One region of the Streptomyces sp. CY-1 genome, then DNA from elsewhere that is predicted to be linked to it. Evidence: riboswitches for the same ligand, from Rfam matches in the RefSeq annotation. Region 1 holds a riboswitch; each other region holds the start of a gene.
What was found. Region 1 has a riboswitch for cyclic di-AMP ahead of ACK1X7_RS28995 (C40 family peptidase). Riboswitches for the same ligand answer to the same signal wherever they lie in the genome.

Region 1 (7,484 bases):
GCGGATCGACCTCCAGGCGCGCCAGGCCGCCGAGAAGAAGCGCAAGGCCGCCGAGGCGGCGCGCAAGGAGGCGCTGCGCCCGAAGTACGCGCTGCCCGTCGCCCAGCACGGTCTGAGCGCCATGTTCGGCCAGGCCGGGATCAACTGGATGTCCGTGCACACCGGCATCGACTTCCCGGTGAGCTACGGCACGCCCGTGATGGCCGCCACCGACGGCACCGTGACGACGCAGTGGAACGACGCCTACGGCAATATGGTCGTCCTGACCAGCCCGGACGGCACGGAGACCTGGTACTGCCACCTCAGCAGCGCCAAGATCCGCTCCGGCACCGTCAAGGCCGGGGAGACCATCGCGTACTCCGGGAACTCCGGCAACTCCACCGGCCCGCATCTGCACTTCGAGGTCCACCCTGGCGGTGGCTCGGCCATCGACCCGCTGCCCTGGCTGCGCGGCCAGGGCCTCGACCCGACCTGACCGGCCCGGGCCCCGTTCCCCGACCGCTGTAGCGCGCCACCGGCGCGCTACAGCCTCAGCGCTCGGGTCACTTCAGCTACAGCTTCTCCACCGGTGCGTACCGCAGCAGCAGCCGCTTCGGCTTCTCCTCGCCGAAGTCGATCGTCGCCTCCGCGTTGTCCCCGCTGCCCTTCACCGCCACCACCGTGCCGAGCCCGAACGAGTCATGGGTGACCCGGTCGCCGATGGCCAGCGCGACCACCGGGCGCTCCTTGGCCCGCCGGGTCGCGAACCCGCTGCCCCCGGTGCGCGAACGCGACGACGACAGACCGGACGTCAGCCCCGACGGCGGGGTCGAGGCGATGCTGCCCATGGACGCCGACGGGGTGGCGGGCCCGGTGCGCCGCCACCGCACATACTGGTCCGGGATCTCCTCCAGGAAGCGGGACGGCGGGTTGTACGCGGGCTGGCCCCATGCGCTGCGCATCGTCGAGCGGGTCAGATAGAGCCGCTCGCGGGCCCGGGTGATCCCCACGTAGGCCAGCCGCCGCTCCTCCTCCAGCTCCTTGGTCTGGCCGAGCGCCCGCATATGCGGGAAGACGCCGTCCTCCATGCCGCTGAGGAAGACGACCGGGAACTCCAGGCCCTTCGCCGTGTGCAGTGTCATCAGGGTGATCACACCGGAGCCGTCGGTGTCCTCGTCGGGGATCTGGTCGGAGTCGGCGACGAGCGCGACCTGCTCCAGGAAGTCCGCGAGGGTGCCGGGGTTCTCCTCGCCGCGGTCCTGCTCGAACTCCAGGGCCACGGCCGCGAGCTCTTGCAGGTTCTCGATCCGGGTCTCGTCCTGCGGATCGGTGGACGCCTGGAGCTCGGCCAGATAGCCGGTGCGCTCCAGCACCGCCTCCAGGACGGTCGCCGGGCCCGCCCCGGACTCCACGATGGTGTGCAGCTCCTCCATGAGCGTGTTGAACCGCTTGACGGCGTTGGCCGAGCGGGCCGCCATGCCGTACGCGTCGTCGACCCGGCGCAGCGCCTGCGGGAAGGTGATCTTCTCGCGCAGCGCCAGCGCGTCGATCATGGCCTCCGCGCGCTCCCCGATGCCGCGCTTGGGCACGTTCAGAATGCGGCGGAGCGGGACGGAGTCCTCGGGGTTGGCCAGCACCCGCAGATACGCGAGGACGTCCCGGACCTCCTTGCGCTCGTAGAAGCGCACGCCGCCGACGACCTTGTAGGGCAGTCCGACCCGGATGAAGATCTCTTCGAAGACACGGGACTGGGCGTTGGTCCGGTAGAAGACCGCCACGTCACCGGCCTTGCCGTCGCCCGCGTCCGTCAGCCGGTCGATCTCGTCGGCGACGAACTGGGCCTCGTCGTGCTCGGTGTCGGCCACATAGCCGGTGATCTCGGTCCCGGCGCCGGCCTCGGTCCACAGGTTCTTCGGGCGGCGGTTCTCGTTGCGCTCGATGACCGCGTTGGCCGCGCTCAGGATCGTCTGGGTGGAGCGGTAGTTCTGCTCGAGGAGGATCGTCCGCGCGGTGGGGTAGTCCTCCTCGAACTGGAGGATGTTGCGGATCGTGGCGCCCCGGAAGGCGTAGATCGACTGGTCGGCGTCGCCCACCACGCACAGCTCGGCGGCCGTGGTCTCCTCGGTGTCCGTGCCCACCAGCTCACGCACCAGGGTGTACTGCGCGTGGTTGGTGTCCTGGTACTCGTCCACCAGGACGTGCCGGAAGCGGCGGCGGTAGTGCTCGGCCACGTCCGGGAACGCCTGGAGCAGATTGACCGTGGTCATGATGATGTCGTCGAAGTCCAGCGCGTTGGCCTCGCGCAGCCTCGCCTGGTACATCGCGTACGCCTCGGCCAGGGTCTTCTCGAAGCCGTCCGCGGCCTGTCCGGCGAAGGTCTCCTCGTCGATCAGCTCGTTCTTCAGGTTGGAGATCTTGGCGCTGAAGGACTTCGGCGGGAACCGCTTGGGGTCGAGATCCAGATCCCGGCAGACCAGCGACATCAGCCGCTTGGAGTCGGCGGCGTCGTAGATCGAGAACGACGAGGTGAAGCCGAGCTTCTTGGATTCGCGGCGCAGGATGCGGACGCAGGCGCTGTGGAAGGTGGAGACCCACATGGCGTTCGCCCGCGGGCCGACGAGCTCCTCCACCCGCTCCTTCATCTCGCCCGCCGCCTTGTTGGTGAAGGTGATGGCGAGGATCTGGCCGGGGTGCGTGCCGCGGGCGCCGAGCAGATAGGCGATGCGGTGGGTGAGCACCCGGGTCTTGCCGGAGCCGGCGCCCGCGACGATCAGCAGTGGCGAGCCGGTGTGCTCCACGGCGGCTCTCTGCTGCTCGTTCAACCCCTCGAGCAGGGCGGACGGGTCCACGACGGGCCGCGCCGCGCCGTCCCGATAGTGCGCCTCCCGGGGCACGGGCGCGTCGAAGCCGCCGCTGAAGAGGTGATGCGGCACGTCCTCGGCGCCATCGGGGCCGGGGTGCGCCGAATCCTCGGGCGGCGGCGGTGGCTCCTCGTTCGAAGGAGGCCCGAGGTCCGCCAGGAAGCTGTCGTCAAAGAGGCTGCTCATCGCTCCCCGAGTCTAGGCCGCCCCACTGACAGCCGGTGCCCGAACATCACGAAACGGTTTCGGGCAAAACGGCCACCAGTCTTCACAGGAGCCCCACGTGTTGGCTACCGTCCTGCGTCAGGCGGCCCGGAAGATCCGTCGGCGAACCACGTCGGCACGGGCGGCCTCCGCCGAGTCCGGTACCGCCGTGAGGCGCCCGGAGCCGGGGACCCGACAACGCGACACCGGGGTGAATCGGCCCGAAGCGGCGTGGCACACAAGTGCCGCCCGGACACGGCCGTAGGGCAACCTTCCGTACCGCCCGAACCCGACAGCTAACCCGGTAGGCGGTCCACGGAAGGAGCGCCTCCGTTGGCGTCGCACCGCAAGCCGCGGAGCCGGATACCGGCCCCGCTCACCGGCCACGGCCGCCGTACGGCCGTCGGGTTCACCACGGCCGCCCTCGCATCCGTCACCCTCCTCTCCCAGACGGCCAACGCCGCGCCGGGCGACGACCCCAAGCCGGCCACCCAGTCGATCGACAAGGTCAAGGAGAAGGTCGACACCCTCTACCACCAGGCGGAGAGCGCCACCCAGCGCTACAACGCCGCCAAGGAGCGCGCCGATCAGCAGCGCGCCAAGGTCGACAAGCTGCTGGACTCCGTCGCCCAGCGCACCGAGAAGCTCAACGAGGCGCGGCGCACGCTCGGCGCCTACGCCACCGCCCAGTACCGCGACGGCGGAATGGCCCGCTCGGCCGCGACGCTGCTGTTCTCCAACGATCCGCAGGACGTCTTCGACCAGTCGCATCTGATCGACCGGCTGACCGGTCGGCAGAAGCAGGCCGTCGACGACTTCCAGAAGCAGCAGGCGAGCGCCGCCAAGGAGCGCGGTAAGGCCGGCGAGAGCCTCGCCTCGCTGACCGCGTCGCAGAAGCAGCTCAAGACCCAGAAGAAGACCGTCCAGGACAAGCTGACCGAGGCCCGGCGGCTGCTGGCGAATCTGACCGCCAAGGAGAAGGCGCGACTGGCGGCGATCGAGAAGAAGAAGGCGGAAGAGGCCCGCCGTAAGGCGGCCGCGCTCGCCGAGAAGCAGCGCCAGGAGGCCGCGCGCAAGAAGCAGCAGGAACAGCGGGAGCAGCAGAACGGAGACAGCGGCTCCGGTTCGACGACGCCCTCGGCCCCGGCCAACAGCTCCAAGGCGGCCCAGGCCATCGCCTTCGCGAAGTCGCAGCTCGGCAAGCCGTATGTCTGGGGCGCCACCGGCCCCAGCTCCTTCGACTGCTCAGGGCTGACGCAGGCGGCCTGGAAGTCGGCCGGGATCTCGCTGCCGCGCACCACCTGGGACCAGGTGAAGGTCGGTACGCGCGTCTCGACGTCCGAACTCCAGCCGGGCGATCTGGTCTTCTTCTACGACGACATCAGCCATGTCGGCCTCTACATCGGCGACGGGATGATGATCCACGCGCCGAAGCCGGGCGATGTGGTGAAGAAGGCGCCGATCACCGAGATGCCGATCTACGGGAGCGTGCGGCCCGCGTAGGGCACGCGGGCCGTGTGAAGGACGCGGGGTGAAGGACACGGGGCCGTGCGGGCCCCTGGTGTGCCGCTGCCCGGGGCCGGGGCCCCGGGCAGCGGCATCGTCATGTCATCGGCGCGGGTGCCGCTCACGTGCCGGGCTTGCGCCCGTAGACGTACACGTCGTCGCCGTTCTTCAGCAGGCTCCAGTACTTCTTGGCCTCGCCCGTGCGCATGTTGACGCAGCCGTGGGAACCGGGCGGGGACCATACGCTCCCGGCGATCGAGTGGAACGCCTGACCGCCGTCGAAGAACTGGCTGTAGGGCATGGCGACCTTGTAGAGCGTCGACCAGTGGTTGACGTCGCGCCAGTAGATCTTCTTCAGCCCGGTGCGGGTCTCGAAGCCGTTCCGCCCGGACCGCACCGGCACCGGCCCGTAGACCAGCCGGGAGCCGTCCTGGATCCAGCTCAACTGCCGGGTGAGGTCGACGCAGGCGATGCGGCCCTTGTTGGTCGGGCACTTCTTCGCCGCGTTCGGGTCGTGTCCGGCGGCCTTCTGGGTGTTGATCAGGCTCATCACGCCCCAGGTGATCGGGCCCGCGTAGCCGATCGTCGGGCTGATGCCGTGGTTGACCTGGAACTTCTGGATCGCGAGACAGTCCGCCCGCGACTGCCGCCCGTCCACGGGGCGGCCCAGGAACCGCTCGGCCTGCCTCTGGTACGGCCCCACGCTGGTCGTACACGATGACGCGGCCATCGTCGCCGGTGTCACCGATCCGGCCGACCTGCCCAGCGGCCGTGGCTGGGCCGGCCGTGCCTGAGCCTGTGCCGGACCGGCGACGGCGACCGCGAGCGGCACCGTCATCCCCGCCAGCCCCAGCACGAGACCCGCGCGCCGGCTCTGCCGGCTCTGCCTGCTTCTGACTGCCCCCACTGCCCCCATGGCCACTCCTCTCGACTGCCTCGCTCTTTTACCAGGACAGCTCGCGAGTGCAAACGGTTGCCTCAGGATCGCGCCGAAAAGGTGTCGGAATTGTCTCGGGATTACCTCAGATGATCAGCTCGTCAGGTCCACAACACGGCGATGAAAATGTTTGCCGTTGTCAAGGCACCCACCGCGCCGAAGGCGGCAGACTCTACCTTCTCCTCGTCGCGCTTCACATACACCAGGCCGAGGACCACGATCAGCAGCGCCAGCTTCACACCGATCTTGATGTTGTTGACACTGTTGTCGTCGGCCTGATTGAGCCCGACCAGCGCCGCGCCGGTGACCAGCATGGTCAGCGCGCCGTGCAGCATCGCCGGGGTCATCCGGGCCTCGCCCGCGCCCATTGCCTTGAGCTGTGAGAAGAAGCCGCCGAGCAGTGCGCCGATGCCGACGATGTGCAGGCCGACGAACACGTGAATGAGTACGTCCATGGCTCCGGAGACTAACCGCGCGCATATCATCACCCGGCACTCGGGTGGGCCCCTATCGGCGCTTCGGTCACGGCAGCCCCACACTCCCGCCCACCCCACTCGCCGGGCGATCAGCCACCGTCACGGGTGCGACGAAATCCGTGCACTCCCGTTCAATCCCCCGCATGGACCCCACTTTCCGGCCTAACTTCCTTCTCCAGGTGGCAGTCCGCTTCCCGTCAACTGAGGGTCCCCGCCTCACGGCGGACTGCCACCTGTCCGTCCGTTCCCCATGAGGGTCCAGGATCAGCGTAATGTCCTGGAATGCCCAAGAAAGACCAGGTGAACCGCCGCAGTGGCGTCGCACAGGAAGCCCAAGCAGCGCTCGCTCACCAGCAGCACCGCCCGCGCGGCCGCGCTCCTCGCCCTCACCGGCGCCGCGTCCGTCACCCTCCTCGACGGCACCGGGCACGCCGAGAACCGCCTCACCCCCGCGCAGGTGAAGGCGAGGGTCGATCAGTACCAGCGGCAGGCCGAGGAGGCCACCGAGAGGTACAACGGCGCGAAGGACAAGGCCGACAAGGCCCGTGCGGCGCTGGACGCGCTGCGCGACCAGGCCGCCCGCCGCACCACCCGGCTCAACGCCGCGCGCAACGCCCTCGGCGCCTTCGCCACCGCCCAGTACCGCTCGGGGACGATCGCCCCGGCCCTCCAGCTCGCCCTGTCCTCCTCCCCCGGCCAGTACCTTCAGCGCGCCTCGCTCGCCGAGCGCGCGGGAAACCGCCAGGCCGCCCTGATCGCCTCCGTCGGCCGTCAGGAGCGGAAATTACGCCAGGTCCGCGGCGAGGCGGCCGACCGCCTCGCCGCTCTGCGCGCCTCCCAGACGGCGGCCGCCCACCACAAGCGGACCGTGCAGGAGAGGCTCGCCGCCGCCGATCGCCTCCTCGACCGGCTGACCCTCGAACAGCGGCAGCGCCTGCTGGCGGCCCGCGGCACCGACAAGGCCGGTGCCGACGGCACCGCCTCCCCCACCGAGGGCCGCGCGGCCCGCGCCGTCTCCTACGCCTACGCGGCCCTCGGCAAGCCGTACGTCTGGGGCGCCACCGGCCCCCACGGCTACGACTGCTCGGGGCTCACACAGGCCGCCTGGCGCGCCGCCGGGGTCGCCCTGCCCCGCACCACCTACACCCAGATCAACGCCGGGCGGCGCGTCACGCGCGACCAACTGGCCCCCGGCGACCTGGTCTTCTTCTACTCCGGCGTCAGCCATGTGGGCCTCTACATCGGCGACGGCCGCATCATCCACGCCCCGCGCCCGGGCGCCCCGGTCCGGGTGGCCTCCGTCGCCGACATGCCCTTCGCGGGGGCGGCCCGCCCGGCGTAGGCGTGCCGGGCGGGCGTAGGCGTGCCGGGCCGGTGTAGCCGCTCCGGGCCGGTCCCGGGCGGTCCCGCGTGACCCGTGGGCGTGGGTTCCGGGTTCGGCTGAGCGGCGATCTGTCGGCGGGGGACGGTGGATGACGGCGCTCTGTCGGTGGGGCGTCGGTAGCGGCCGTAAGGCTGACA
Region 2 (7,484 bases), 1.0 Mb from region 1:
GATCATCCGCACGATAGAGCGAGTTGTAGAGGGTTGTTCCGTGCGTCCGCACCTCGACGCCCGGGGTGTCGATGAGGGGGCGGTAGTGCAGGAGAGCGAGCCGACAGCGGGATTCGATGCCGTGGCCGAACTTCTCTTCTTGGCCCCGCTGCTGGATGTTGGGGCTGTCAGCGTCTCCGACCGCAACACGTACGGCGCAGCCTAGGGCGGCACGTTCCCGCAGTAGATCGTTGAGGCGGGGGTACGCCTCGTGCAGGAAGACGGCGGCATATACGAGCACGTCAATCCGTTCGCGGGCCTGGGTCAGCATCTCCACGAACGTGGACACGGGGATGTCCGCACGTTGGTCGTAGAGCGCCACAAGCTCGGGGCTGACCGCGCGGGCGGGGCGTGCTTGGCGGAGCGCTGGCCATAGGGCGTGCACGTCTTCTCCTAACGTTTCTGCTGCCAGGATGGCCGTGCTGCGTCGCGGCGTACGGTTGAGGTTGACCCATCTTTCAACGGATTTGGGGTCTACCTCGACCTTTTCCGCGAGGGTGGCGTATGTCCAGCCTCCGGACGCCATGACGGCACGTAGCCTCTCGTTCGGCACCTGAGTCTCTCCCCACATGTCGGGACGGCACTAGGGACGTTTTACCCGACGCGGGACGTCCCGAAGTGGGGTTTAAGGGAGGTTCCTACGTCCTGATCACAGCGCGATGATCGCGAAAAGACTCCCGCGACCGTTGCAGGCGGCCCGGGAGCGTGGTCAATGCTGTGAAGGAGCGTCAACGTGCAGGAGAATATCGCCGGACCCGTGGAATGGCTGCTGCGACTGGTAGTGCCCGCACCGGCCCGTCATCGCGCCGTTGGGGCCCGGCCCGCCATGGCATGTGTGGATGCGGATACACCGACGGTTCTCACGGCCCGTGTTTCTGTGGTGGCGGTGGCGCTGTGAGCGTACGTCCCCGTCTGCTGCCGTGGTCCGGTCCCGCAGGGCAGCGGTGTTATCTGGTCTCCGATGCGGACAGCACGGGCTACCTGTCGAAGCTGGCTGACGAAATGGAAGCGGTCCAGCTCCAGATGGGCACTGAACTCATCGGCCACGCCCGCCTGATGCTCAGCGACCGGAAAGCGGACGCCCGAGAGCTCCGCTACCTCTCGAACCGTCTGATCGAAGCGCTGCAAGACGCTCTCCGGATCTCGGAGAGTCGCGGCGGGCGTATCCCAACGCCCGACGAGGCCGAGAGTGACGGGCGGCTCGCACGGATGAGGGGGCGCAATGAGTGAGGTGCCAGGAGGCTGGCAGGTCGGTCCGGCCCCGGGGCGCGGTCTGCTTCGTACGAAGGGCGGCCTGCTTGAGCTGCCGCTTCACGTGCTCCGGCCCGGTCGCGCGTCTTTGGCATCTCTGGTGCTGACGGTGGTGGAAGCGGAGCAGTTGCACGCCGCCTTGTGCTACGCGCTTGGCGACGAGCCTGCACCCGAAAAAGCGCCGGAGTGCCGTCAGCCGGTCCGTTATCCAGGTGGCCGACAGAAGTACTGAGGCCGCGTGGCGGAATCCCACTTGAGTCGCGCGTGGCGTGGGAGTTGTTGTGGCAGTGCGGATGCGGTCGACTGGGGTGAGCCGGGACTGGGTCAACTCGGGTCACCCGCGTCCGTTTGGTGCTTGCGAGTCCGTTCGGAGCGCCTGCTGCGTAGGGTCGGAGCGAGGAGATCCTTGGAGTGGGAGGTAGTGGGATGGCTGGAGTGCCGACGGGGGTTGTGGCGGCGGGTGGGTTGGTTGGGGGGTATTCGGTGGCTCGGTGGACCAAGAGGCGGCCCTTGGGTGGGGTCGCGTTGGCCGCCGCCGGGGTCGTGGCCGCTCGGGGGTGGCGGGAGAAGGCGGGGAACGGGACGGCGGCCGCGCTCAGTGGGGCGTATGTGGCCGCCTTCGCCGGGTCGCATCCGCTCGCGAAGAAGATCGGGGCCTGGCCGTCCGTCTTTGCCGTCTCGGGTGGCGTTGCTCTCGCGTCCTGGGTGCTTGCTGATCGGCGGTAGGGGTCGTGGGCTTACGAGGGCGGGCTCGTCTGGTCTTGAGGGGCCCGCCCTCGTTGGGGGTTTGGCTGGGCGGCCGGCGCTCAGTCCGATGCCGAGGTCAGCAGGTCCAGTTCCGGCTTCGTCAGTTTGAGGTCGACCGATGCCAGCAGGGGCGGGAGTTGGTCGGTGGAGCTGGCGCTGGCCAAGGGGGCCGCGACCGTGGGCTGGGCGAGGAGCCAGGCCAGGGCGACCGTGGTGGGCTCGGTGGCGTGGTTGGCGGCGACGTCGTCCAGGGCGGCGAGGACCTTCTGGCCGCGCTCGGTCTCCAGGTGCTGGGCCGCGCCCGAGGAGCGGGGGCTGTCGACCGTCGTGCCCGGGCGGTACTTGCCGGTCAGGAAGCCGGACGCCAGGGAGTAGTACGGGATGGTCGCCAGGTGGTGGCGGGCGGCGACGTCGGCCAGCTCGCCCTCGAAGGTGTCGCGGGAGACCAGGTTGTAGTGCGGCTGGAGGGCGACATAGCGGGCCAGGCTCTCCTGGGTGGAGAAGGTCAGCAGGGCCTCCAGGCGCTCCGCGCTGACGTTGGACGCGGCGATCTCGCGGACCTTGCCCTCTCTGACCAGCTCGTCCAGGGTGCTGATGATCTCCTCCACCGGCACCGACGGATCGTCGTAGTGGGTGTAGTAGAGGTCGATGTAGTCGGTGCGCAGCCGCTGGAGGGACTCCTCGACGCCCGATTTGATGGCGGACGAGGTCAGACCGCGCGGCTCCGGGGAGCCGGCGCCCACCTTGGTGGCGAGGACGATGTCGGATCGGTTGCGCCGGGAGGCGAACCAGTTGCCGAGGATGGTCTCGGACTCGCCGCCCTCGTTGCCCGGCACCCACGCGGAGTACACATCGGCGGTGTCGATGAAATTGCCGCCCGCCGCGACGAAAGCGTCGAGCACCCTGAAGGACTCGGCCTCGTCGGCGGTCCAGCCGAAGACGTTCCCGCCCAGGGAGAACGGGAAGACGGACAGATCACCGATCTTCTGTGTGTTGTCAGCCATACGGTTTTACAACGAGTGGCCGGGCGGGGTTGTTCCTGGGGGTGGCCTCGGGCGGGGTGTTCCCTTGGGGGTCCCTGGGGGGGTCCTTGGGGGTCCTTGGGGGTCCTTGGGGGTCCTTGGGGGTCCTTGGGGGTGTTCCTGCGGGGCGGCCCGTCAGGGCGTAAACCGGCGGCCCTGGCGTCAAGGGGGGAGAGAGCGCCAGAGCCGCCGGCGTATCAGGGATTCATCCCGTGCTGGCGCAGCCAGGGCATCGGGTCGATCGGCGAGCCGCCGCCCGGCCGGACCTCGAGGTGGAGGTGCGGGCCGGTCACATTGCCGGTGGCGCCGACGCGGCCGATGACGTCGCCCGCCGTCACCTTGCCCGAGGTGACGACCATCGACGACAGGTGGCAGTACCAGATCTCGGTGCCGTCGCTGAGGGTCAGCACGATGCGGTAGCCGTACGAACCGGCCCAGCCCGCCTGGGTGATGGTGCCGCCGTGCACCGCCTTGGCCGGGGTGCCGGTCGGGGCGGCGAAGTCCTGGCCGGTGTGGTCGGCCGACCAGATGTCGCCCGCTTGGCCGAAACTCGCGGTCAGGGTGTACGAGCCGACGGGGAGGGTGTACGCGGCGGCGAGCCTGGCCTGGCGCTCGGCCGCGGCCTTCTTCTCGGCCGCCTCCTTCGCCCGCTGCTCGGCGGCCTTCTTCTCCGCCTCGGCCTTGGCCTTCCGCTGGGCGGCCACCTCCGCGGCCTGGTCGGACGCCTTCTTCGCGGCGGCCTTCGCCGCGGCGGTGCGGTTGTCCTCGTCCGCCGCGTTCTGCTGGTTCTCGGCCTGCTGGAGGATGCGGGCGCGCAGCGCCTCGCCCGCGTCGGTGGTGCCGCGCTGCTCGTCCGCGCTGGTCAGCCCGGCCTCGGAGAGGGGGGCGGCGGCCGTCTGCGGGTCACTGCTGTCGTCCGACGCCCAGGAGCCGATACCGGGCAGGTCCTTGGCGGCGGGCAGGCTGGCCTTGACCTCATCGGCGACATGGCCGAGATCCGGCATCGAAATGGGCGGCTTGGGACGGTCCTTGGCGCTGGCCATACCGCCCGCACCGACCGCCGCGATCACACCGACCCCGAGGACGGCGCCGCTGCGCGCCATGGTCCCGCCGCGCTGCTTGGCCACGCGGTGCCGGCCGCGTACGGGAGCGATGGACTCCTCGGTGGGGTTCCACTCCTCCCAGGGCTCGGTCTCGAATCCGGCACCCGGGCCCTCGAACGCGTCCCCATCCGCGTCCAGGTACCGATCGTCGGGGGCGAAGTGGCCGTCCCCGGAGCTCATCCCGCCGCCGGCATCGAAGCCGGGGCCGTAGGCGGTGGCGGTCCCCAAACCGCCTCCCCGTGTGCGATACGGGGCCTCGTCCAGGGCAGACCTATTGGACGCCACGGAGGCGCACTCCTTTCCTTCCTTCTCGCCTACCGGGTTAGCTGACGGGTTCGGAGCAGGAAGGTCTCCTACGGGTCACGTTCGACCCGATTCACCCCAAGGTGTTGGTTCCCCGGTTCCCTTGGTGCTGCTGGTGGTGCGGTACTGCCAGTGTGCGTACGGGATTCGGCGACGGCGCACGGTGCCGCCCTTGCGACGGTTGTGACGACCGCGCTGCGTTATCGAACGTTAATAGAGAGCGCGATGTGATTCCAAGCTGTTCTGAGGAATCCGCGCACCTTTGGCATGAACTTAGCGCTCAAGAAGGGACAAATAAGGGCGAGTCAACGCACTGGCCAAGGGTTCGTAAAAACGCATGCGGACCGATCGTGCAGCAATTGTTATGCGGAGGGGGCTCGGTCGACTACGCACCGTATGGACCCGGTCGGCTACGGACGGTGTGGGGGGTCGGCCTCCCCCGTATGGCCCGTGCGGTTCGCATCACCGTCGCCCTGCCCGTTCCCCCGTCCGTTCCCACGGGCCGCGGTCCGGCGGACCGCGAGCAGCGCCATGTCGTCCGATGTCCCGCCGTCCGTATGGCGCTCGACATCGGCCACCAACGCGTCCAGCAGCTCCTGCGGATCGGCGAAGCGACGGCCGCGCAGCCGCTGCTCCGGGTCGTAGAACTCGCCGTCGCGGTCCCGGGCCTCCGTCACCCCGTCCGTGAACAGCAGCAGCGTCTCCCCCTCCGCGAACCCCAGCTCCATCACCCGGTCCGGCCACCCCGCCAACTCCCCCATCCCCACCGGCAGCGCCGACGCCTCCGGCTCCAGGGCGCGCACCGCGCCGTCCTCCTCCATCAGCAGCGGCGCCGGATGGCCGCGATTGATCAGCCGCAGAGTGGAGTCGCCGCGCGGAATTTCGGCCACCACCGCCGTCGTGAACCCCTCGAACACCTCCAGGTCGGCCCGCCGGGCGCCCTCGCGCTGAAGCGCCCGCTCCAGGCGGCCCACGAGCGCCTCCAGGGTCGTCTCCTGCTCCGCCGCCTCCCGGAAGCAGCCGAGGAGGATCGCCACGACCTCCACGGCCCCCAACCCCTTGCCGCGTACGTCCCCGACGGTCAGCCGTACGCCGTGCGGAGTGTCCTGAACCGCGTACAGGTCACCGCCGATCGCCGCGTACTTCTCCGCCGGTACATAGCGCGCGGCGATCTCCAGTCCGGCCAGACGGGCGGGCGGCGCGGGCAGGACGGCGCGCTGGGCCGCCTCCGCCACTCCGCGCGCCGAGGCGAGCCGGTGGTAGCTGCGGCGTACGACACGGTTGATCGCCACCGCCAGCACGGTCACGGTGGCGACCGTGCCGATCTCGGTGGCCGCCTGGGTCGGGTCCTTCACCCCGTGCAACTCCGCCAGCAGACAGGTCGCGAGGACGGCGACGCAGGCCATGACGACGGTCTGGCGCAGCGGTAGGAGCGCCGCGGCGACCAGGGGGGCGGCGGCGAAGAAGGGCGAGGCGGTGTAGCCGGACGGGGTGGCCAGGTCGAAGCTGACGCCGGCGAGGATGAGGATGGCGGGAAGCCAGCGGGCCACCCGGCGGCCCGGCGGCCCCTGGCCGGCGTCCTCGGCCGAGCCGGGCCCCGCGGTGGGCCCGGTGAACCCGTCGGCGGAGGCGCCACCGGCCGCGGCGCCGGTGGCCATGAGCGTATGCAGGCGGGTGTGGCGGCGGTGGGTGTGCGGGCGGCTCAGCCGGGGCCAGGCCGTACGCCACTCCGTACGGGCGCCCGTACGAGCCCTGCTCCCTCGCACCCGCACCGGCTTCTCTCGCTTCCCTGGTCCGCGTCCCGCCGTCGTCACGGCGTCGCCGTCGCCGTCCTCGCCGTCCTCGCCGCCGTCGCCGCCGCCGTCGTCACCTTCGTCACCAGGCTTCCGGCTGACGGGCTGCCAGGCGAATCGGTGTCGGCCAAGCGGGTGCCGGACGGACGCCCGTGAGCGGGCCCGGCTCCGGCGCGTGCGAGGCGGGCACGCGACGGGCACGCGACGGGGGCACCGCGGGCAGACGAGGGGGCACTGCGGGCACGCGACGGGCGCGTGGCGGCGCGTCAGGGGCTGTGGGCGCGTCAGAGCCGACGAACGCCAGAGGCTACCCGGCGGGCGCGCTGCGGGCCCATCAGAGGCCACGAGGGCGTCAGCGGCCACGAGAGCGTCGGCGGCTACGGGCCCATCAGAGGTCGCGGAGCCGCCAGAGGTTACGGATGCGCCAGAGATTTACGGACGCTTCAGAGGTGACGGACGCGTCAGCGGCACCGACGCGTCAGCGGCACCGATGCGTCAGAGGTCGACGCCGAGCGCGCGGGCGTGGCGGTCCGCCGCCAGCTCCGCCGAGACCTCGTCGAGGTACACCTCGCACACCAGCCGTCCGTCCCGGGTGAGATTGTGCTCCAGCTCCCACAGCACGACCTCGTCCCCTCCCGCGAGCAGGAAGGCGTGCTCATAGAAGCGGCACCAGGTCGCGTCGGGGCCGCCGGAACGGCGCCGGGGCTTGGGCGCGAGGGCGATGTCATGGGCGAACGCGGTCGTCAGCAGCCGCTCGGTCTCCTCGCCCGGGCGGTCGGCGTTCTCCGCGCGGCGCAGGACACGACGGGCATGGTCGGCCGAATTGTCGGCCACATACGCACGGGAGCTCTCCAGGGGCTCGGCCGTGTGCAGCAGTTGGTCCGGCAGCCACAGCGGTAACCCGTCGAGCTCCTCCCAGCGGGCGCCGCCGAGGCGGTCATGGACGCGGCGCTCGGCCAGCGTCAGGGCGTCCTCGTCCGCGTAGAGCTCGTACAGCGGGCGACCGTCCTCGCCGGTGTTGTGCTCCAGTTCCCACAGCAGCAGGCTGCTGCCGTCGGGGAGCAGGAAGACATGCCGGTAGGTGCTGTAGCCAAGCTGGCCGCACCGCTCATTGCACTGTCGGCAGGACCGCAGCTCGGACTGGTGCATCAGGGCGCTCCGCGCCCGGGCCAGCACCGCCTCGCCGATCTCGAAGCCGTTCTGCGCACGGGCCAGCAGCCCGTCCA
Region 3 (7,484 bases), 1.3 Mb from region 1:
AGCCGAGCCGCTCGGCGGCCCGCACGGCGGCGTCGGGGTCGGGCGCGGGGAGGGCGGGCAGCACGCTGACGCCGTAGCGGGCCAGGAGGCGCTGGGTGTCGGCGGCGGACAGCTCGACGCCGAGGCCCGCGTCGTCGCCGGGGACGCCGGCCGTGGCTTCGGCCTTACCGTCGCCGGGCCCGCCGCGCGTGGCTTCGGCGGTCCCGCCGCCCGTGCCGTCGGCCGTAGGGCCGTCGCCCGGGGTGCCGTCGGCCGGGGCGAGCAGCACCTGGATGTCGGCGGCCGCACCCGCCTCGTCGATGTCCTCGTACTCGGGGACCCGCCCGGGCTCGGCGGCCTCCTGCCGCCAGTGCGCGTACCGCACGGCCTCGGCGAGCGCGCGCACGGCCCGCTCGGCGGCGGGGTAGGCGGGGATCCGGCGGGTGCCGGGGGCGGGCTCGCCGCCGGTGCCGGCAAGGGCCTCCGCGAGCTCCTGGATCTCCAGGTGGACCACGGCCACCGGTTTGTCCGGACCGGGCCCGGAAGCCTGGGCCGCCTCCCTTACGGCCGTCGCGAGGGCCTCCGCACCGCCGTCGCCGTCCCCGGGGCCCGCGTTTCCGTCGCCGACCGAGGGGATGGCGGTGACGACGACGGCGTCGCAGGCGTCGTCGGTAAGGGCCTCGGTCAGGGCGCGCCGGAAGTCGTCCGGGGCGGCGGCCGTGGTCAGGTCGCGGGGCGGCAGCGGGCGGAGGCCCTCGGTGAGGCAGGCGTCGTAGGTGATCAGGCCGAGCGATTCGGAGTTGCCGAGGATGGCGACGCGCGGACCGGCGGGCAGCGGCTGGGAGGCGAGCAGCACCCCGGTGTCGGCGAGTTCGGTGACGGTGTCGACCCGGATGACGCCCGCCTGCCGCAGCAGATCGGAGACGGTGGCGTCCGGGATCTGGGTGGTGGGCACGGCGTGGCCGGTGGGGGCGCTGCCGGTGTGGCGGGCGCCCTTGACGACGACCACCGGTTTGACGGCGGCGGTGCGCCGGGCGAGCCGGGTGAACTTGCGGGGGTTGCCGATCGACTCCAGGTACATCAGGACGACGTCGGTGCGCGGATCGTCGTACCAGTACTGGAGGAGGTCGTTGCCCGAGACGTCGGCGCGGTTCCCGGCGGATACGAAGGTCGATATCCCCGCGATCCCGGCGAGGCTCGCCAGCCCGGCGCCGCGCCGGTGCAGCCCGGACAGCAGCGCGATGCCGATCGCCCCGGACTGGGTGAACAGGCCCAGCCGGCCGGGGTTGGGCAACTGCGGGGACAGGGAGGCGTTCAGCCGGACGCCCTCGGCGGTGTTGCTGACGCCGAAGGCGTTGGGGCCGATGACGCGCATACCGTACGACCGGGCCTGGCGGACGAGGTCGCGCTGCCGGTCGCGGCCCTCGCTCCCGCTCTCGGCGTATCCGGCGGAGAGCACGACGAGGCCCTGGACGCCGTGCTCGCCGCATTCGGCCACGACGGCGGGCACCCGCTCGGCGGGGACGGCGACGACGGCGAGGTCCACGGGCTCCTCTATGGCGCGCAGCGAGCGGTGGGCCGGGACGCCCTCGGGCTCCAAGTGCACCATGTCGTCGGGGAAGGCGTGGTTGACGGCGTGGACGCGGCCCGTGAAGCCGCCGTCCAGGAGGTTGCGCAGTACGGTGCGGCCGACGCCGCCGGGCGTGCGGCTGGTGCCGATGACGGCGACGGAGCCGGGCGCCAGCAGCCGCTGGACGGAGCGGGCCTCGGCCCGCTGCTCGCGGGCGCGCATGACGGCCAGGGAGCGGTCGGTGGGTTCGAGGTCGAATTCGAGGCGGACGACGCCGTCCTCGAAGCTGCGCTTCTGGGTGTAGCCCGCGTCCGTGAACACCTTGATCATCTTGGTGTTGGCGGGCAGCACCTCGGCGGCGAACCTGCGGATGTCCCGCTCGCGCGCTACGGCGGCGATGTGTTCGAGGAGCGCGGAGGCCACCCCGCGGCCCTGGTGGGCGTCCTGGACGAGAAAGGCGACCTCGGCCTCGTCGGCGGGGGAGGCGGCCGGCATCCCCTGTCCGTCGATGCGGTCGTACCGCACGGTGGCGATGAACTCATCCCCCACGATGGCCGCCAGGCCCACCCGGTCGACGTAGTCGTGGTGGGTGAAGCGGTGGACGTCGCGGTCGGAGAGGCGCGGGTAGGGCGCGAAGAAGCGGTAGTACTTCGACTCGTCCGAGACCCGCTCGTAGAAGCTGACCAGCCGCTGGGCGTCATCGGGGGTGATGGGACGGATCTGTGCCGTGCCACCGTCCCGCAGCACCACATCGGCTTCCCAGTGGGTCGGGTAGGCGTGATGGTCCGACGGGCTCCGCATGGGCCCAGGGTACGGGCCCGCCCGGTCCGGATGGTGGACACCCTTGCGTCGGGGCCGAGTGTCGGGGGAAGGTCCGTATCGGGCCAGTCCGGGCACGCTCGGGCTCACTCGGACATCGTCCGGGTGAATCCGGACACCGTATGATTTTGGTCTAGACAACCGCACCCGTCACACCTGAAGGGCAACACCATGGCTGAGCGCCGCGTCACCATCGGCTGGGCCGAGGGCCTGCACGCCCGCCCTGCGTCGATCTTCGTCCGGGCGGCCACCGCCGCCGGCGTCCCCATCACGATCGCCAAGGGCGACGGCACCCCGGTCAACGCCGCCTCCATGCTGGCCGTGCTGGGCCTCGGCGCCCAGGGCGGCGAGGAGGTCGTCCTCGCCTCCGACGCGGACGATGCCGAGGTCGCGCTCGACCGGCTGGCGAAGCTGGTGGCGGAGGGCCTCGAGGAGCTTCCCGAGACCGTCTGACCCCCCGCTGATTCGCATGCGAGTCACACGTGTTTCCCGTGTGATTCCCGTGCGACTCGAGGATTCGGCACGACGGGGCCGCGGTGACCATTACGGCCACCGCGGCCCCGCTGTTTTTCCGCTTCCACCCCGACTCGGAGGACCGGGAACCAGGCGCCACGAATCCGCGCAGAGAATTCCCGAGAATTGTATACGGGATATCTGTTAATTCCGGCCGCTCGCCGTGTTTACGGAATGTTTCGAAGCCCTCACCGGGATCGGGCGGCGCTGCCGGTATTCCGCCAGCGCGCGCTCGGTGTGCGCGGCGGCGAGCGCCCGCGCCCGGTCGGCGTCGCCGCGCGCCACCGCGTCCACCAGTGCGCCGTGCTCCGCCCAGGACTCCACGGCCCGCGCGGCCGGGTCGGGGTGCCGGGCGCCCCCGGGCGATGTGGCGTGCGGTACGGGCTGCGGCGCGGGAGCGGCCGCGTACACCCAGGCGGTCTTGCGGCGCAGTTGGACGAGCATCGCGGCCAGGCTCGGGCTGCCGGACGCCTGGGCGAGCGTCTCGTGGAACCAGTCGCCCAGCGGCGGCAGTTCGCCGAGCCGGCCGTGCTGGGCCCGCTCCCGGCCGAGCCGGACCAGCCCGCGCAGCACCTTCAGATGGGCCTCGGTGCGGCGCTGTGCGGCCCGTGCGGCGCCCAGCGGCTCCAGCAGTGCCCGGATGTCCAGCAGATCGGCCGCCTCGCGCTCGGAGGGCTGGGCGACGCAGGCCCCCGCGTGCCGCCGGGTCGTCACGAAGCCCTCGGACTCCAGGGTGCGCAGGGCCTCGCGGACCGGCACCCGCGAGACGCCGTAGCGCCGGGCGAGAAGTTCCTCGGTGAGCCGGCTGCCGGGCCGATATGTGCCGGAGACGATGTCGTCGCGAATCGCCGTGCACACCGCATGCGCCGAAATCCGGCGACCGCCCTGGACCTCGGTCGTATCCCCGCTCACTTCCGGTCCCATATTGTCGAAACCTCCGCCTTAACGCCCGCGAAACGCATCCATGGAACGCGCATTGAACGACTCTATTCCAATCGGACGTCTTTTCCGATGGCGGAGTGCATTTCATGGATATTTTTTGGTCAGCGGGCGGCGGCACGCCGAAGGCCCCGTCCGGTGGACGGGGCCTTCTCGGATTCTCGCGGGACCGCGGGCGTGCGCGGAGTCCCGCGGGGCCGGACGTTCGCGGAGTGCCGCGAGATCAGACGTTGACGCCGTGCGAGCGCAGATACGCCAGCGGGTCGATGTCCGAGCCGTAGTCCGGGCTGGTGCGGGCCTCGAAGTGCAGATGCGGTCCGGTCACGTTGCCGGTGGCGCCCGACAGGCCGATCTGCTGGCCGGGGGTGACCTTCTGGCCGACCGAGACGCTGATCGACGACAGGTGGCCGTACTGGGTGTAGGTGCCGTCGTTCATCTTGATGACGACGTTGTTGCCGTAGGAGCCGCCCCAGCCCGCCTCGACGATCTCGCCCATGCCCACGGAGTGCACCGAGGTGCCGGAGGAGGCGTGGAAGTCGATGCCGGTGTGGCTGCCGGAGGACCACAGTCCGCTGGACGCGTGGTAGCCGGTGGAGACGTAGGAGCCGCTGATCGGCGTCTCGAAGGTGTTGAGGCGCTTGCGCTCGGCCTCGCGCGCCGCGCGCTCCTTGGCCTCACGCTCGGCCTTGGCCCTCTTCTCCGCGGCCTCCGCCTTTCTGGCGGCCTCCTGGCGGGCGATCGCCTCCGCCTTGGCCTTGGCGGCGGCCTGCGCGGCGGCGGTCTCCTGGGACTGCGCCTGGGCCTCGATCTGGTCCGCGATCCCGTCGCCGATCACGATCGCCTGGGTCAGACCGGTCTGCTGGGGGCTGGGGCCCGTGTCGGCCGCGAACGCCTGTCCGGTGATCCCGGCGACGACGCCCGAGGCGACGGTGGTGATGCCCACGACGTTCGCGCCGGTGCGGACGTTGACCTTGGTGGTCCGGCGGTGTTTCCCGGTGGCAGTGCGGGTGGACGCCATACTGAGGCGCACTCCTTTCCTTCCTTCTCGCCTACCGGGTTAGCTGACGGGTTCGGAGCAGGAAGGTCTCCTACGGACTCCTCCCCCGGCCGGGGAAGGCGCCCGATTCACCCCTGGGGACGTGTGGGTCCCCGGCTCCCCTGGCTCGCGCCGTACGGGGACTCGGCGATGACTGTCCGTGCCGCGGATGCGGCGGGTTGCTGGCGAACAGCCGGACTGACGCTAAACGGGCCCGCTTTCGATCACCAAACGGTTCCGGTTTTTTGTTGCTCTCCCCACAAACCAAACAAGCTGTCACTGCCGCAAATCGGGCATGAAGGAAGGACCCCGGCACCCTTACGGGGGCCAGGGCCCTTCCGCTGTGAACTCGTCGACCGGACCGGCTGCCGGACCGTCAGCCAACCCGGATCGTCGGTGAGCCGGCCGGATCGCGGGTTCTTGGATCGGATCCGGCCAACCGGCCAACTCGAAGCGGCTCAGCCGGAGATGACGCTCACCTCGCCGATGCCCAGCGCCCGGACCGGCTCCTCGATCGCCGAGGCGTCCCCGACCAGCACCGTGACCAGCCGGTCCGCCGGGAAGGCGGACACCACCGCGGCGGTCGCCTCCACCGTGCCGGTCTCCGCGAGGCGGGCGTACAACTGCGCCTGGAAATCGTCCGGAAGGTGCTGCTCGACCTGGTCGGCGAGGGTGCCCGCGACGGACGCCGCCGTCTCGTACTTCAGCGGGGCGACGCCCACCAGGTTCTGCACCGCGACATCGCGCTCCTCGTCGGTGAGCCCCTCCTCCTTCAGCGTGCGCAGCACCTTCCAGAGGTCCTCCAGCGCGGGCCCGGTGACCTCGGTGGCCACCGAGCCGCTGATCGCCAGCATGGCGGCGCCCGCGGAGCCGCCCGAAGGCGCCGGGGGCGCGGAGCGCAGCACCTGGCCGAAGGCGCGCACCCCGTAGGTGTAGCCCTTCTCCTCGCGCAGCACACGGTCGAGGCGGGAGGTGAGAGTGCCGCCCAGGCAGTACGTGCCGAGCACCTGCGCGGGCCAGACCCGGTCATGGCGGTCGGCGCCGACGCGCCCGATGAGCAACTGGGTCTGCACCGCGCCCGGCCGGTCGACGATCACCACACGGCCGAGGTCGTCGGCGACGATCGGGGGAACCGTGCGCGGCACGCCCGCCCCGCCCGTCCAGGCGCCCAGGGTGTCGGCGAGCGCCCCGTCGAGGTCGACCCCGGTGAGGTCGCCCACGATGACGGCGGTGGCCGTGGAGGGGCGGACATGCGCCTCGTAGAAGGCGCGCACGGCCGCGGCGTCGATGCCCTCGATGGTCTCCTGGGTGCCCTGGCGCGGCCGGGACATCCGCGACTCGGCCGGGAAGAGGGCCGCGGAGAGGGCCATCGAGGCGCGGCGGGCCGGGTTGGCCAGCTCATGGGGGATCTCGTCCAGCCGGTTGCGCACCAGCCGCTCGACCTCGCCGTCCGGGAAGGCGGGGGCGCGCAGGGCGTCGGCCAGCAGCCCGAGCGCCTTGGGCAGCCGGGAGACCGGGACCTCCAGGGAGACACGGAGGCCGGGGTGGTCGGCATGCGCGTCCAGCGTGGCGCCGCAGCGCTCGAGCTCGGCGGCGAACTCCTCGGCGTCGTGCTTGTCGGTGCCCTCCGACAGGGCGCGCGCCATGATCGTGGCGACGCCTTCGAGCCCGGCCGGCTCGGCGTCCAGCGGCGCCTCCAGATTGATCTCGACGGCGACGACCTGCTGGCCGGGTCGGTGGCAGCGCAGCACCGTAAGGCCGTTGGGCAGCTCACCGCGCTCGGGGGCCGGGAACGCCCACGGCTTGGGCGCGCCGCCCTTGGGCTGCGGGTGGAAGGTCATGGTCGCGGTGACGGCGTCGCTCACTGGGCCGCCTTCCCTTCTGCGTCGGTCTCGGCGGCTTCGGCGGTGTCGGCTGCGTCCTCGGCGCCCTCGACGGGCTCGTAGACCAGCACGGCGCGGTTGTCGGGGCGCAGCCGCGCCGCGGCCACGGCCCGCACCTCCTCGGCGGTGATGTCGAGCACCCGCTCCACGGCGGTCAGCGCGAGCTGCGGGTCGCCGAAGAGCACCGCGTACCGGCAGAGCTCGTCGGCCCGGCCGCCGACCGTGGCCAGCCGGTCCAGCCACTCGCGCTCGATCTGCGCCTGCGCCCGCTCCATCTCCTGCGGGGTCGGCCCCTCCTCGGCGAAGCGGGCCAGCTCCTCGTCGACGGCGGTCTCGATGGCGGGCACCTCGACGCCGCCGGAGGTCTTCACGTCCAGCCAGCCCAGCGAGGGGGCGCCGGACAGCCTCAGCAGGCCGAATCCGGCGGCTACGGCGGTGCGGTCGCGGCGCACCAGGCGGTTGTGGAGCCGGGAGGACTCCCCGCCGCCGAGGACGGTCAGCGCCAGATCGGCGGCGTCGGACTCACGGGTGCCGTCGTGGGGCAGCCGGTAGGCGGCCATCAGGGCGCGGGCCGGGACCTCCTCCTCCACGACCTCGCGCAACTGGTCGCCGATCACCTCCGGGAGCGTGCCGTCCCGGGGCGGGCGCTTGCCGTCGTGGGAGGGGATGGAGCCGAAGTACTTCTCGATCCAGGCGAGCGTCTGCTCGGGGTCGATGTCGCCGACGATCGACAGCACGGCGTTGT

Region 2: linked by a shared signal. The riboswitch ahead of ACK1X7_RS24495 (M23 family metallopeptidase) and the one ahead of ACK1X7_RS28995 (C40 family peptidase) in region 1 are both predicted to bind cyclic di-AMP.
Region 3: linked by a shared signal. The riboswitch ahead of ACK1X7_RS34625 (M23 family metallopeptidase) and the one ahead of ACK1X7_RS28995 (C40 family peptidase) in region 1 are both predicted to bind cyclic di-AMP.

Annotation. Positions count from the first base shown of each region.
Region 1 is NZ_CP178393.1:6,735,424-6,742,907, reverse strand. It holds gene ACK1X7_RS29005 (M23 family metallopeptidase) at 1-475, shown strand, start outside; gene pcrA (DNA helicase PcrA) at 552-3,026, opposite strand; cyclic di-AMP (ydaO/yuaA leader) riboswitch at 3,200-3,370, shown strand; gene ACK1X7_RS28995 (C40 family peptidase) at 3,378-4,547, shown strand; gene ACK1X7_RS28990 (L,D-transpeptidase) at 4,672-5,466, opposite strand; gene ACK1X7_RS28985 (hypothetical protein) at 5,589-5,942, opposite strand; gene ACK1X7_RS28980 (C40 family peptidase) at 6,277-7,305, shown strand.
Region 2 is NZ_CP178393.1:5,701,766-5,709,249, forward strand. It holds gene ACK1X7_RS24475 (helix-turn-helix domain-containing protein) at 1-592, opposite strand, end outside; gene ACK1X7_RS24480 (hypothetical protein) at 934-1,269, shown strand; gene ACK1X7_RS24485 (hypothetical protein) at 1,717-2,016, shown strand; gene ACK1X7_RS24490 (aldo/keto reductase) at 2,097-3,041, opposite strand; gene ACK1X7_RS24495 (M23 family metallopeptidase) at 3,257-4,447, opposite strand; cyclic di-AMP (ydaO/yuaA leader) riboswitch at 4,459-4,593, opposite strand; gene ACK1X7_RS24500 (PP2C family protein-serine/threonine phosphatase) at 4,876-6,237, opposite strand; gene ACK1X7_RS24505 (DUF6227 family protein) at 6,754-7,484, opposite strand, start outside.
Region 3 is NZ_CP178393.1:8,049,627-8,057,110, reverse strand. It holds gene ACK1X7_RS34640 (GNAT family N-acetyltransferase) at 1-2,350, opposite strand, end outside; gene ACK1X7_RS34635 (HPr family phosphocarrier protein) at 2,540-2,821, shown strand; gene ACK1X7_RS34630 (GntR family transcriptional regulator) at 3,026-3,805, opposite strand; gene ACK1X7_RS34625 (M23 family metallopeptidase) at 4,044-4,838, opposite strand; cyclic di-AMP (ydaO/yuaA leader) riboswitch at 4,853-5,016, opposite strand; gene ACK1X7_RS34620 (M16 family metallopeptidase) at 5,315-6,697, opposite strand; gene ACK1X7_RS34615 (M16 family metallopeptidase) at 6,718-7,484, opposite strand, start outside.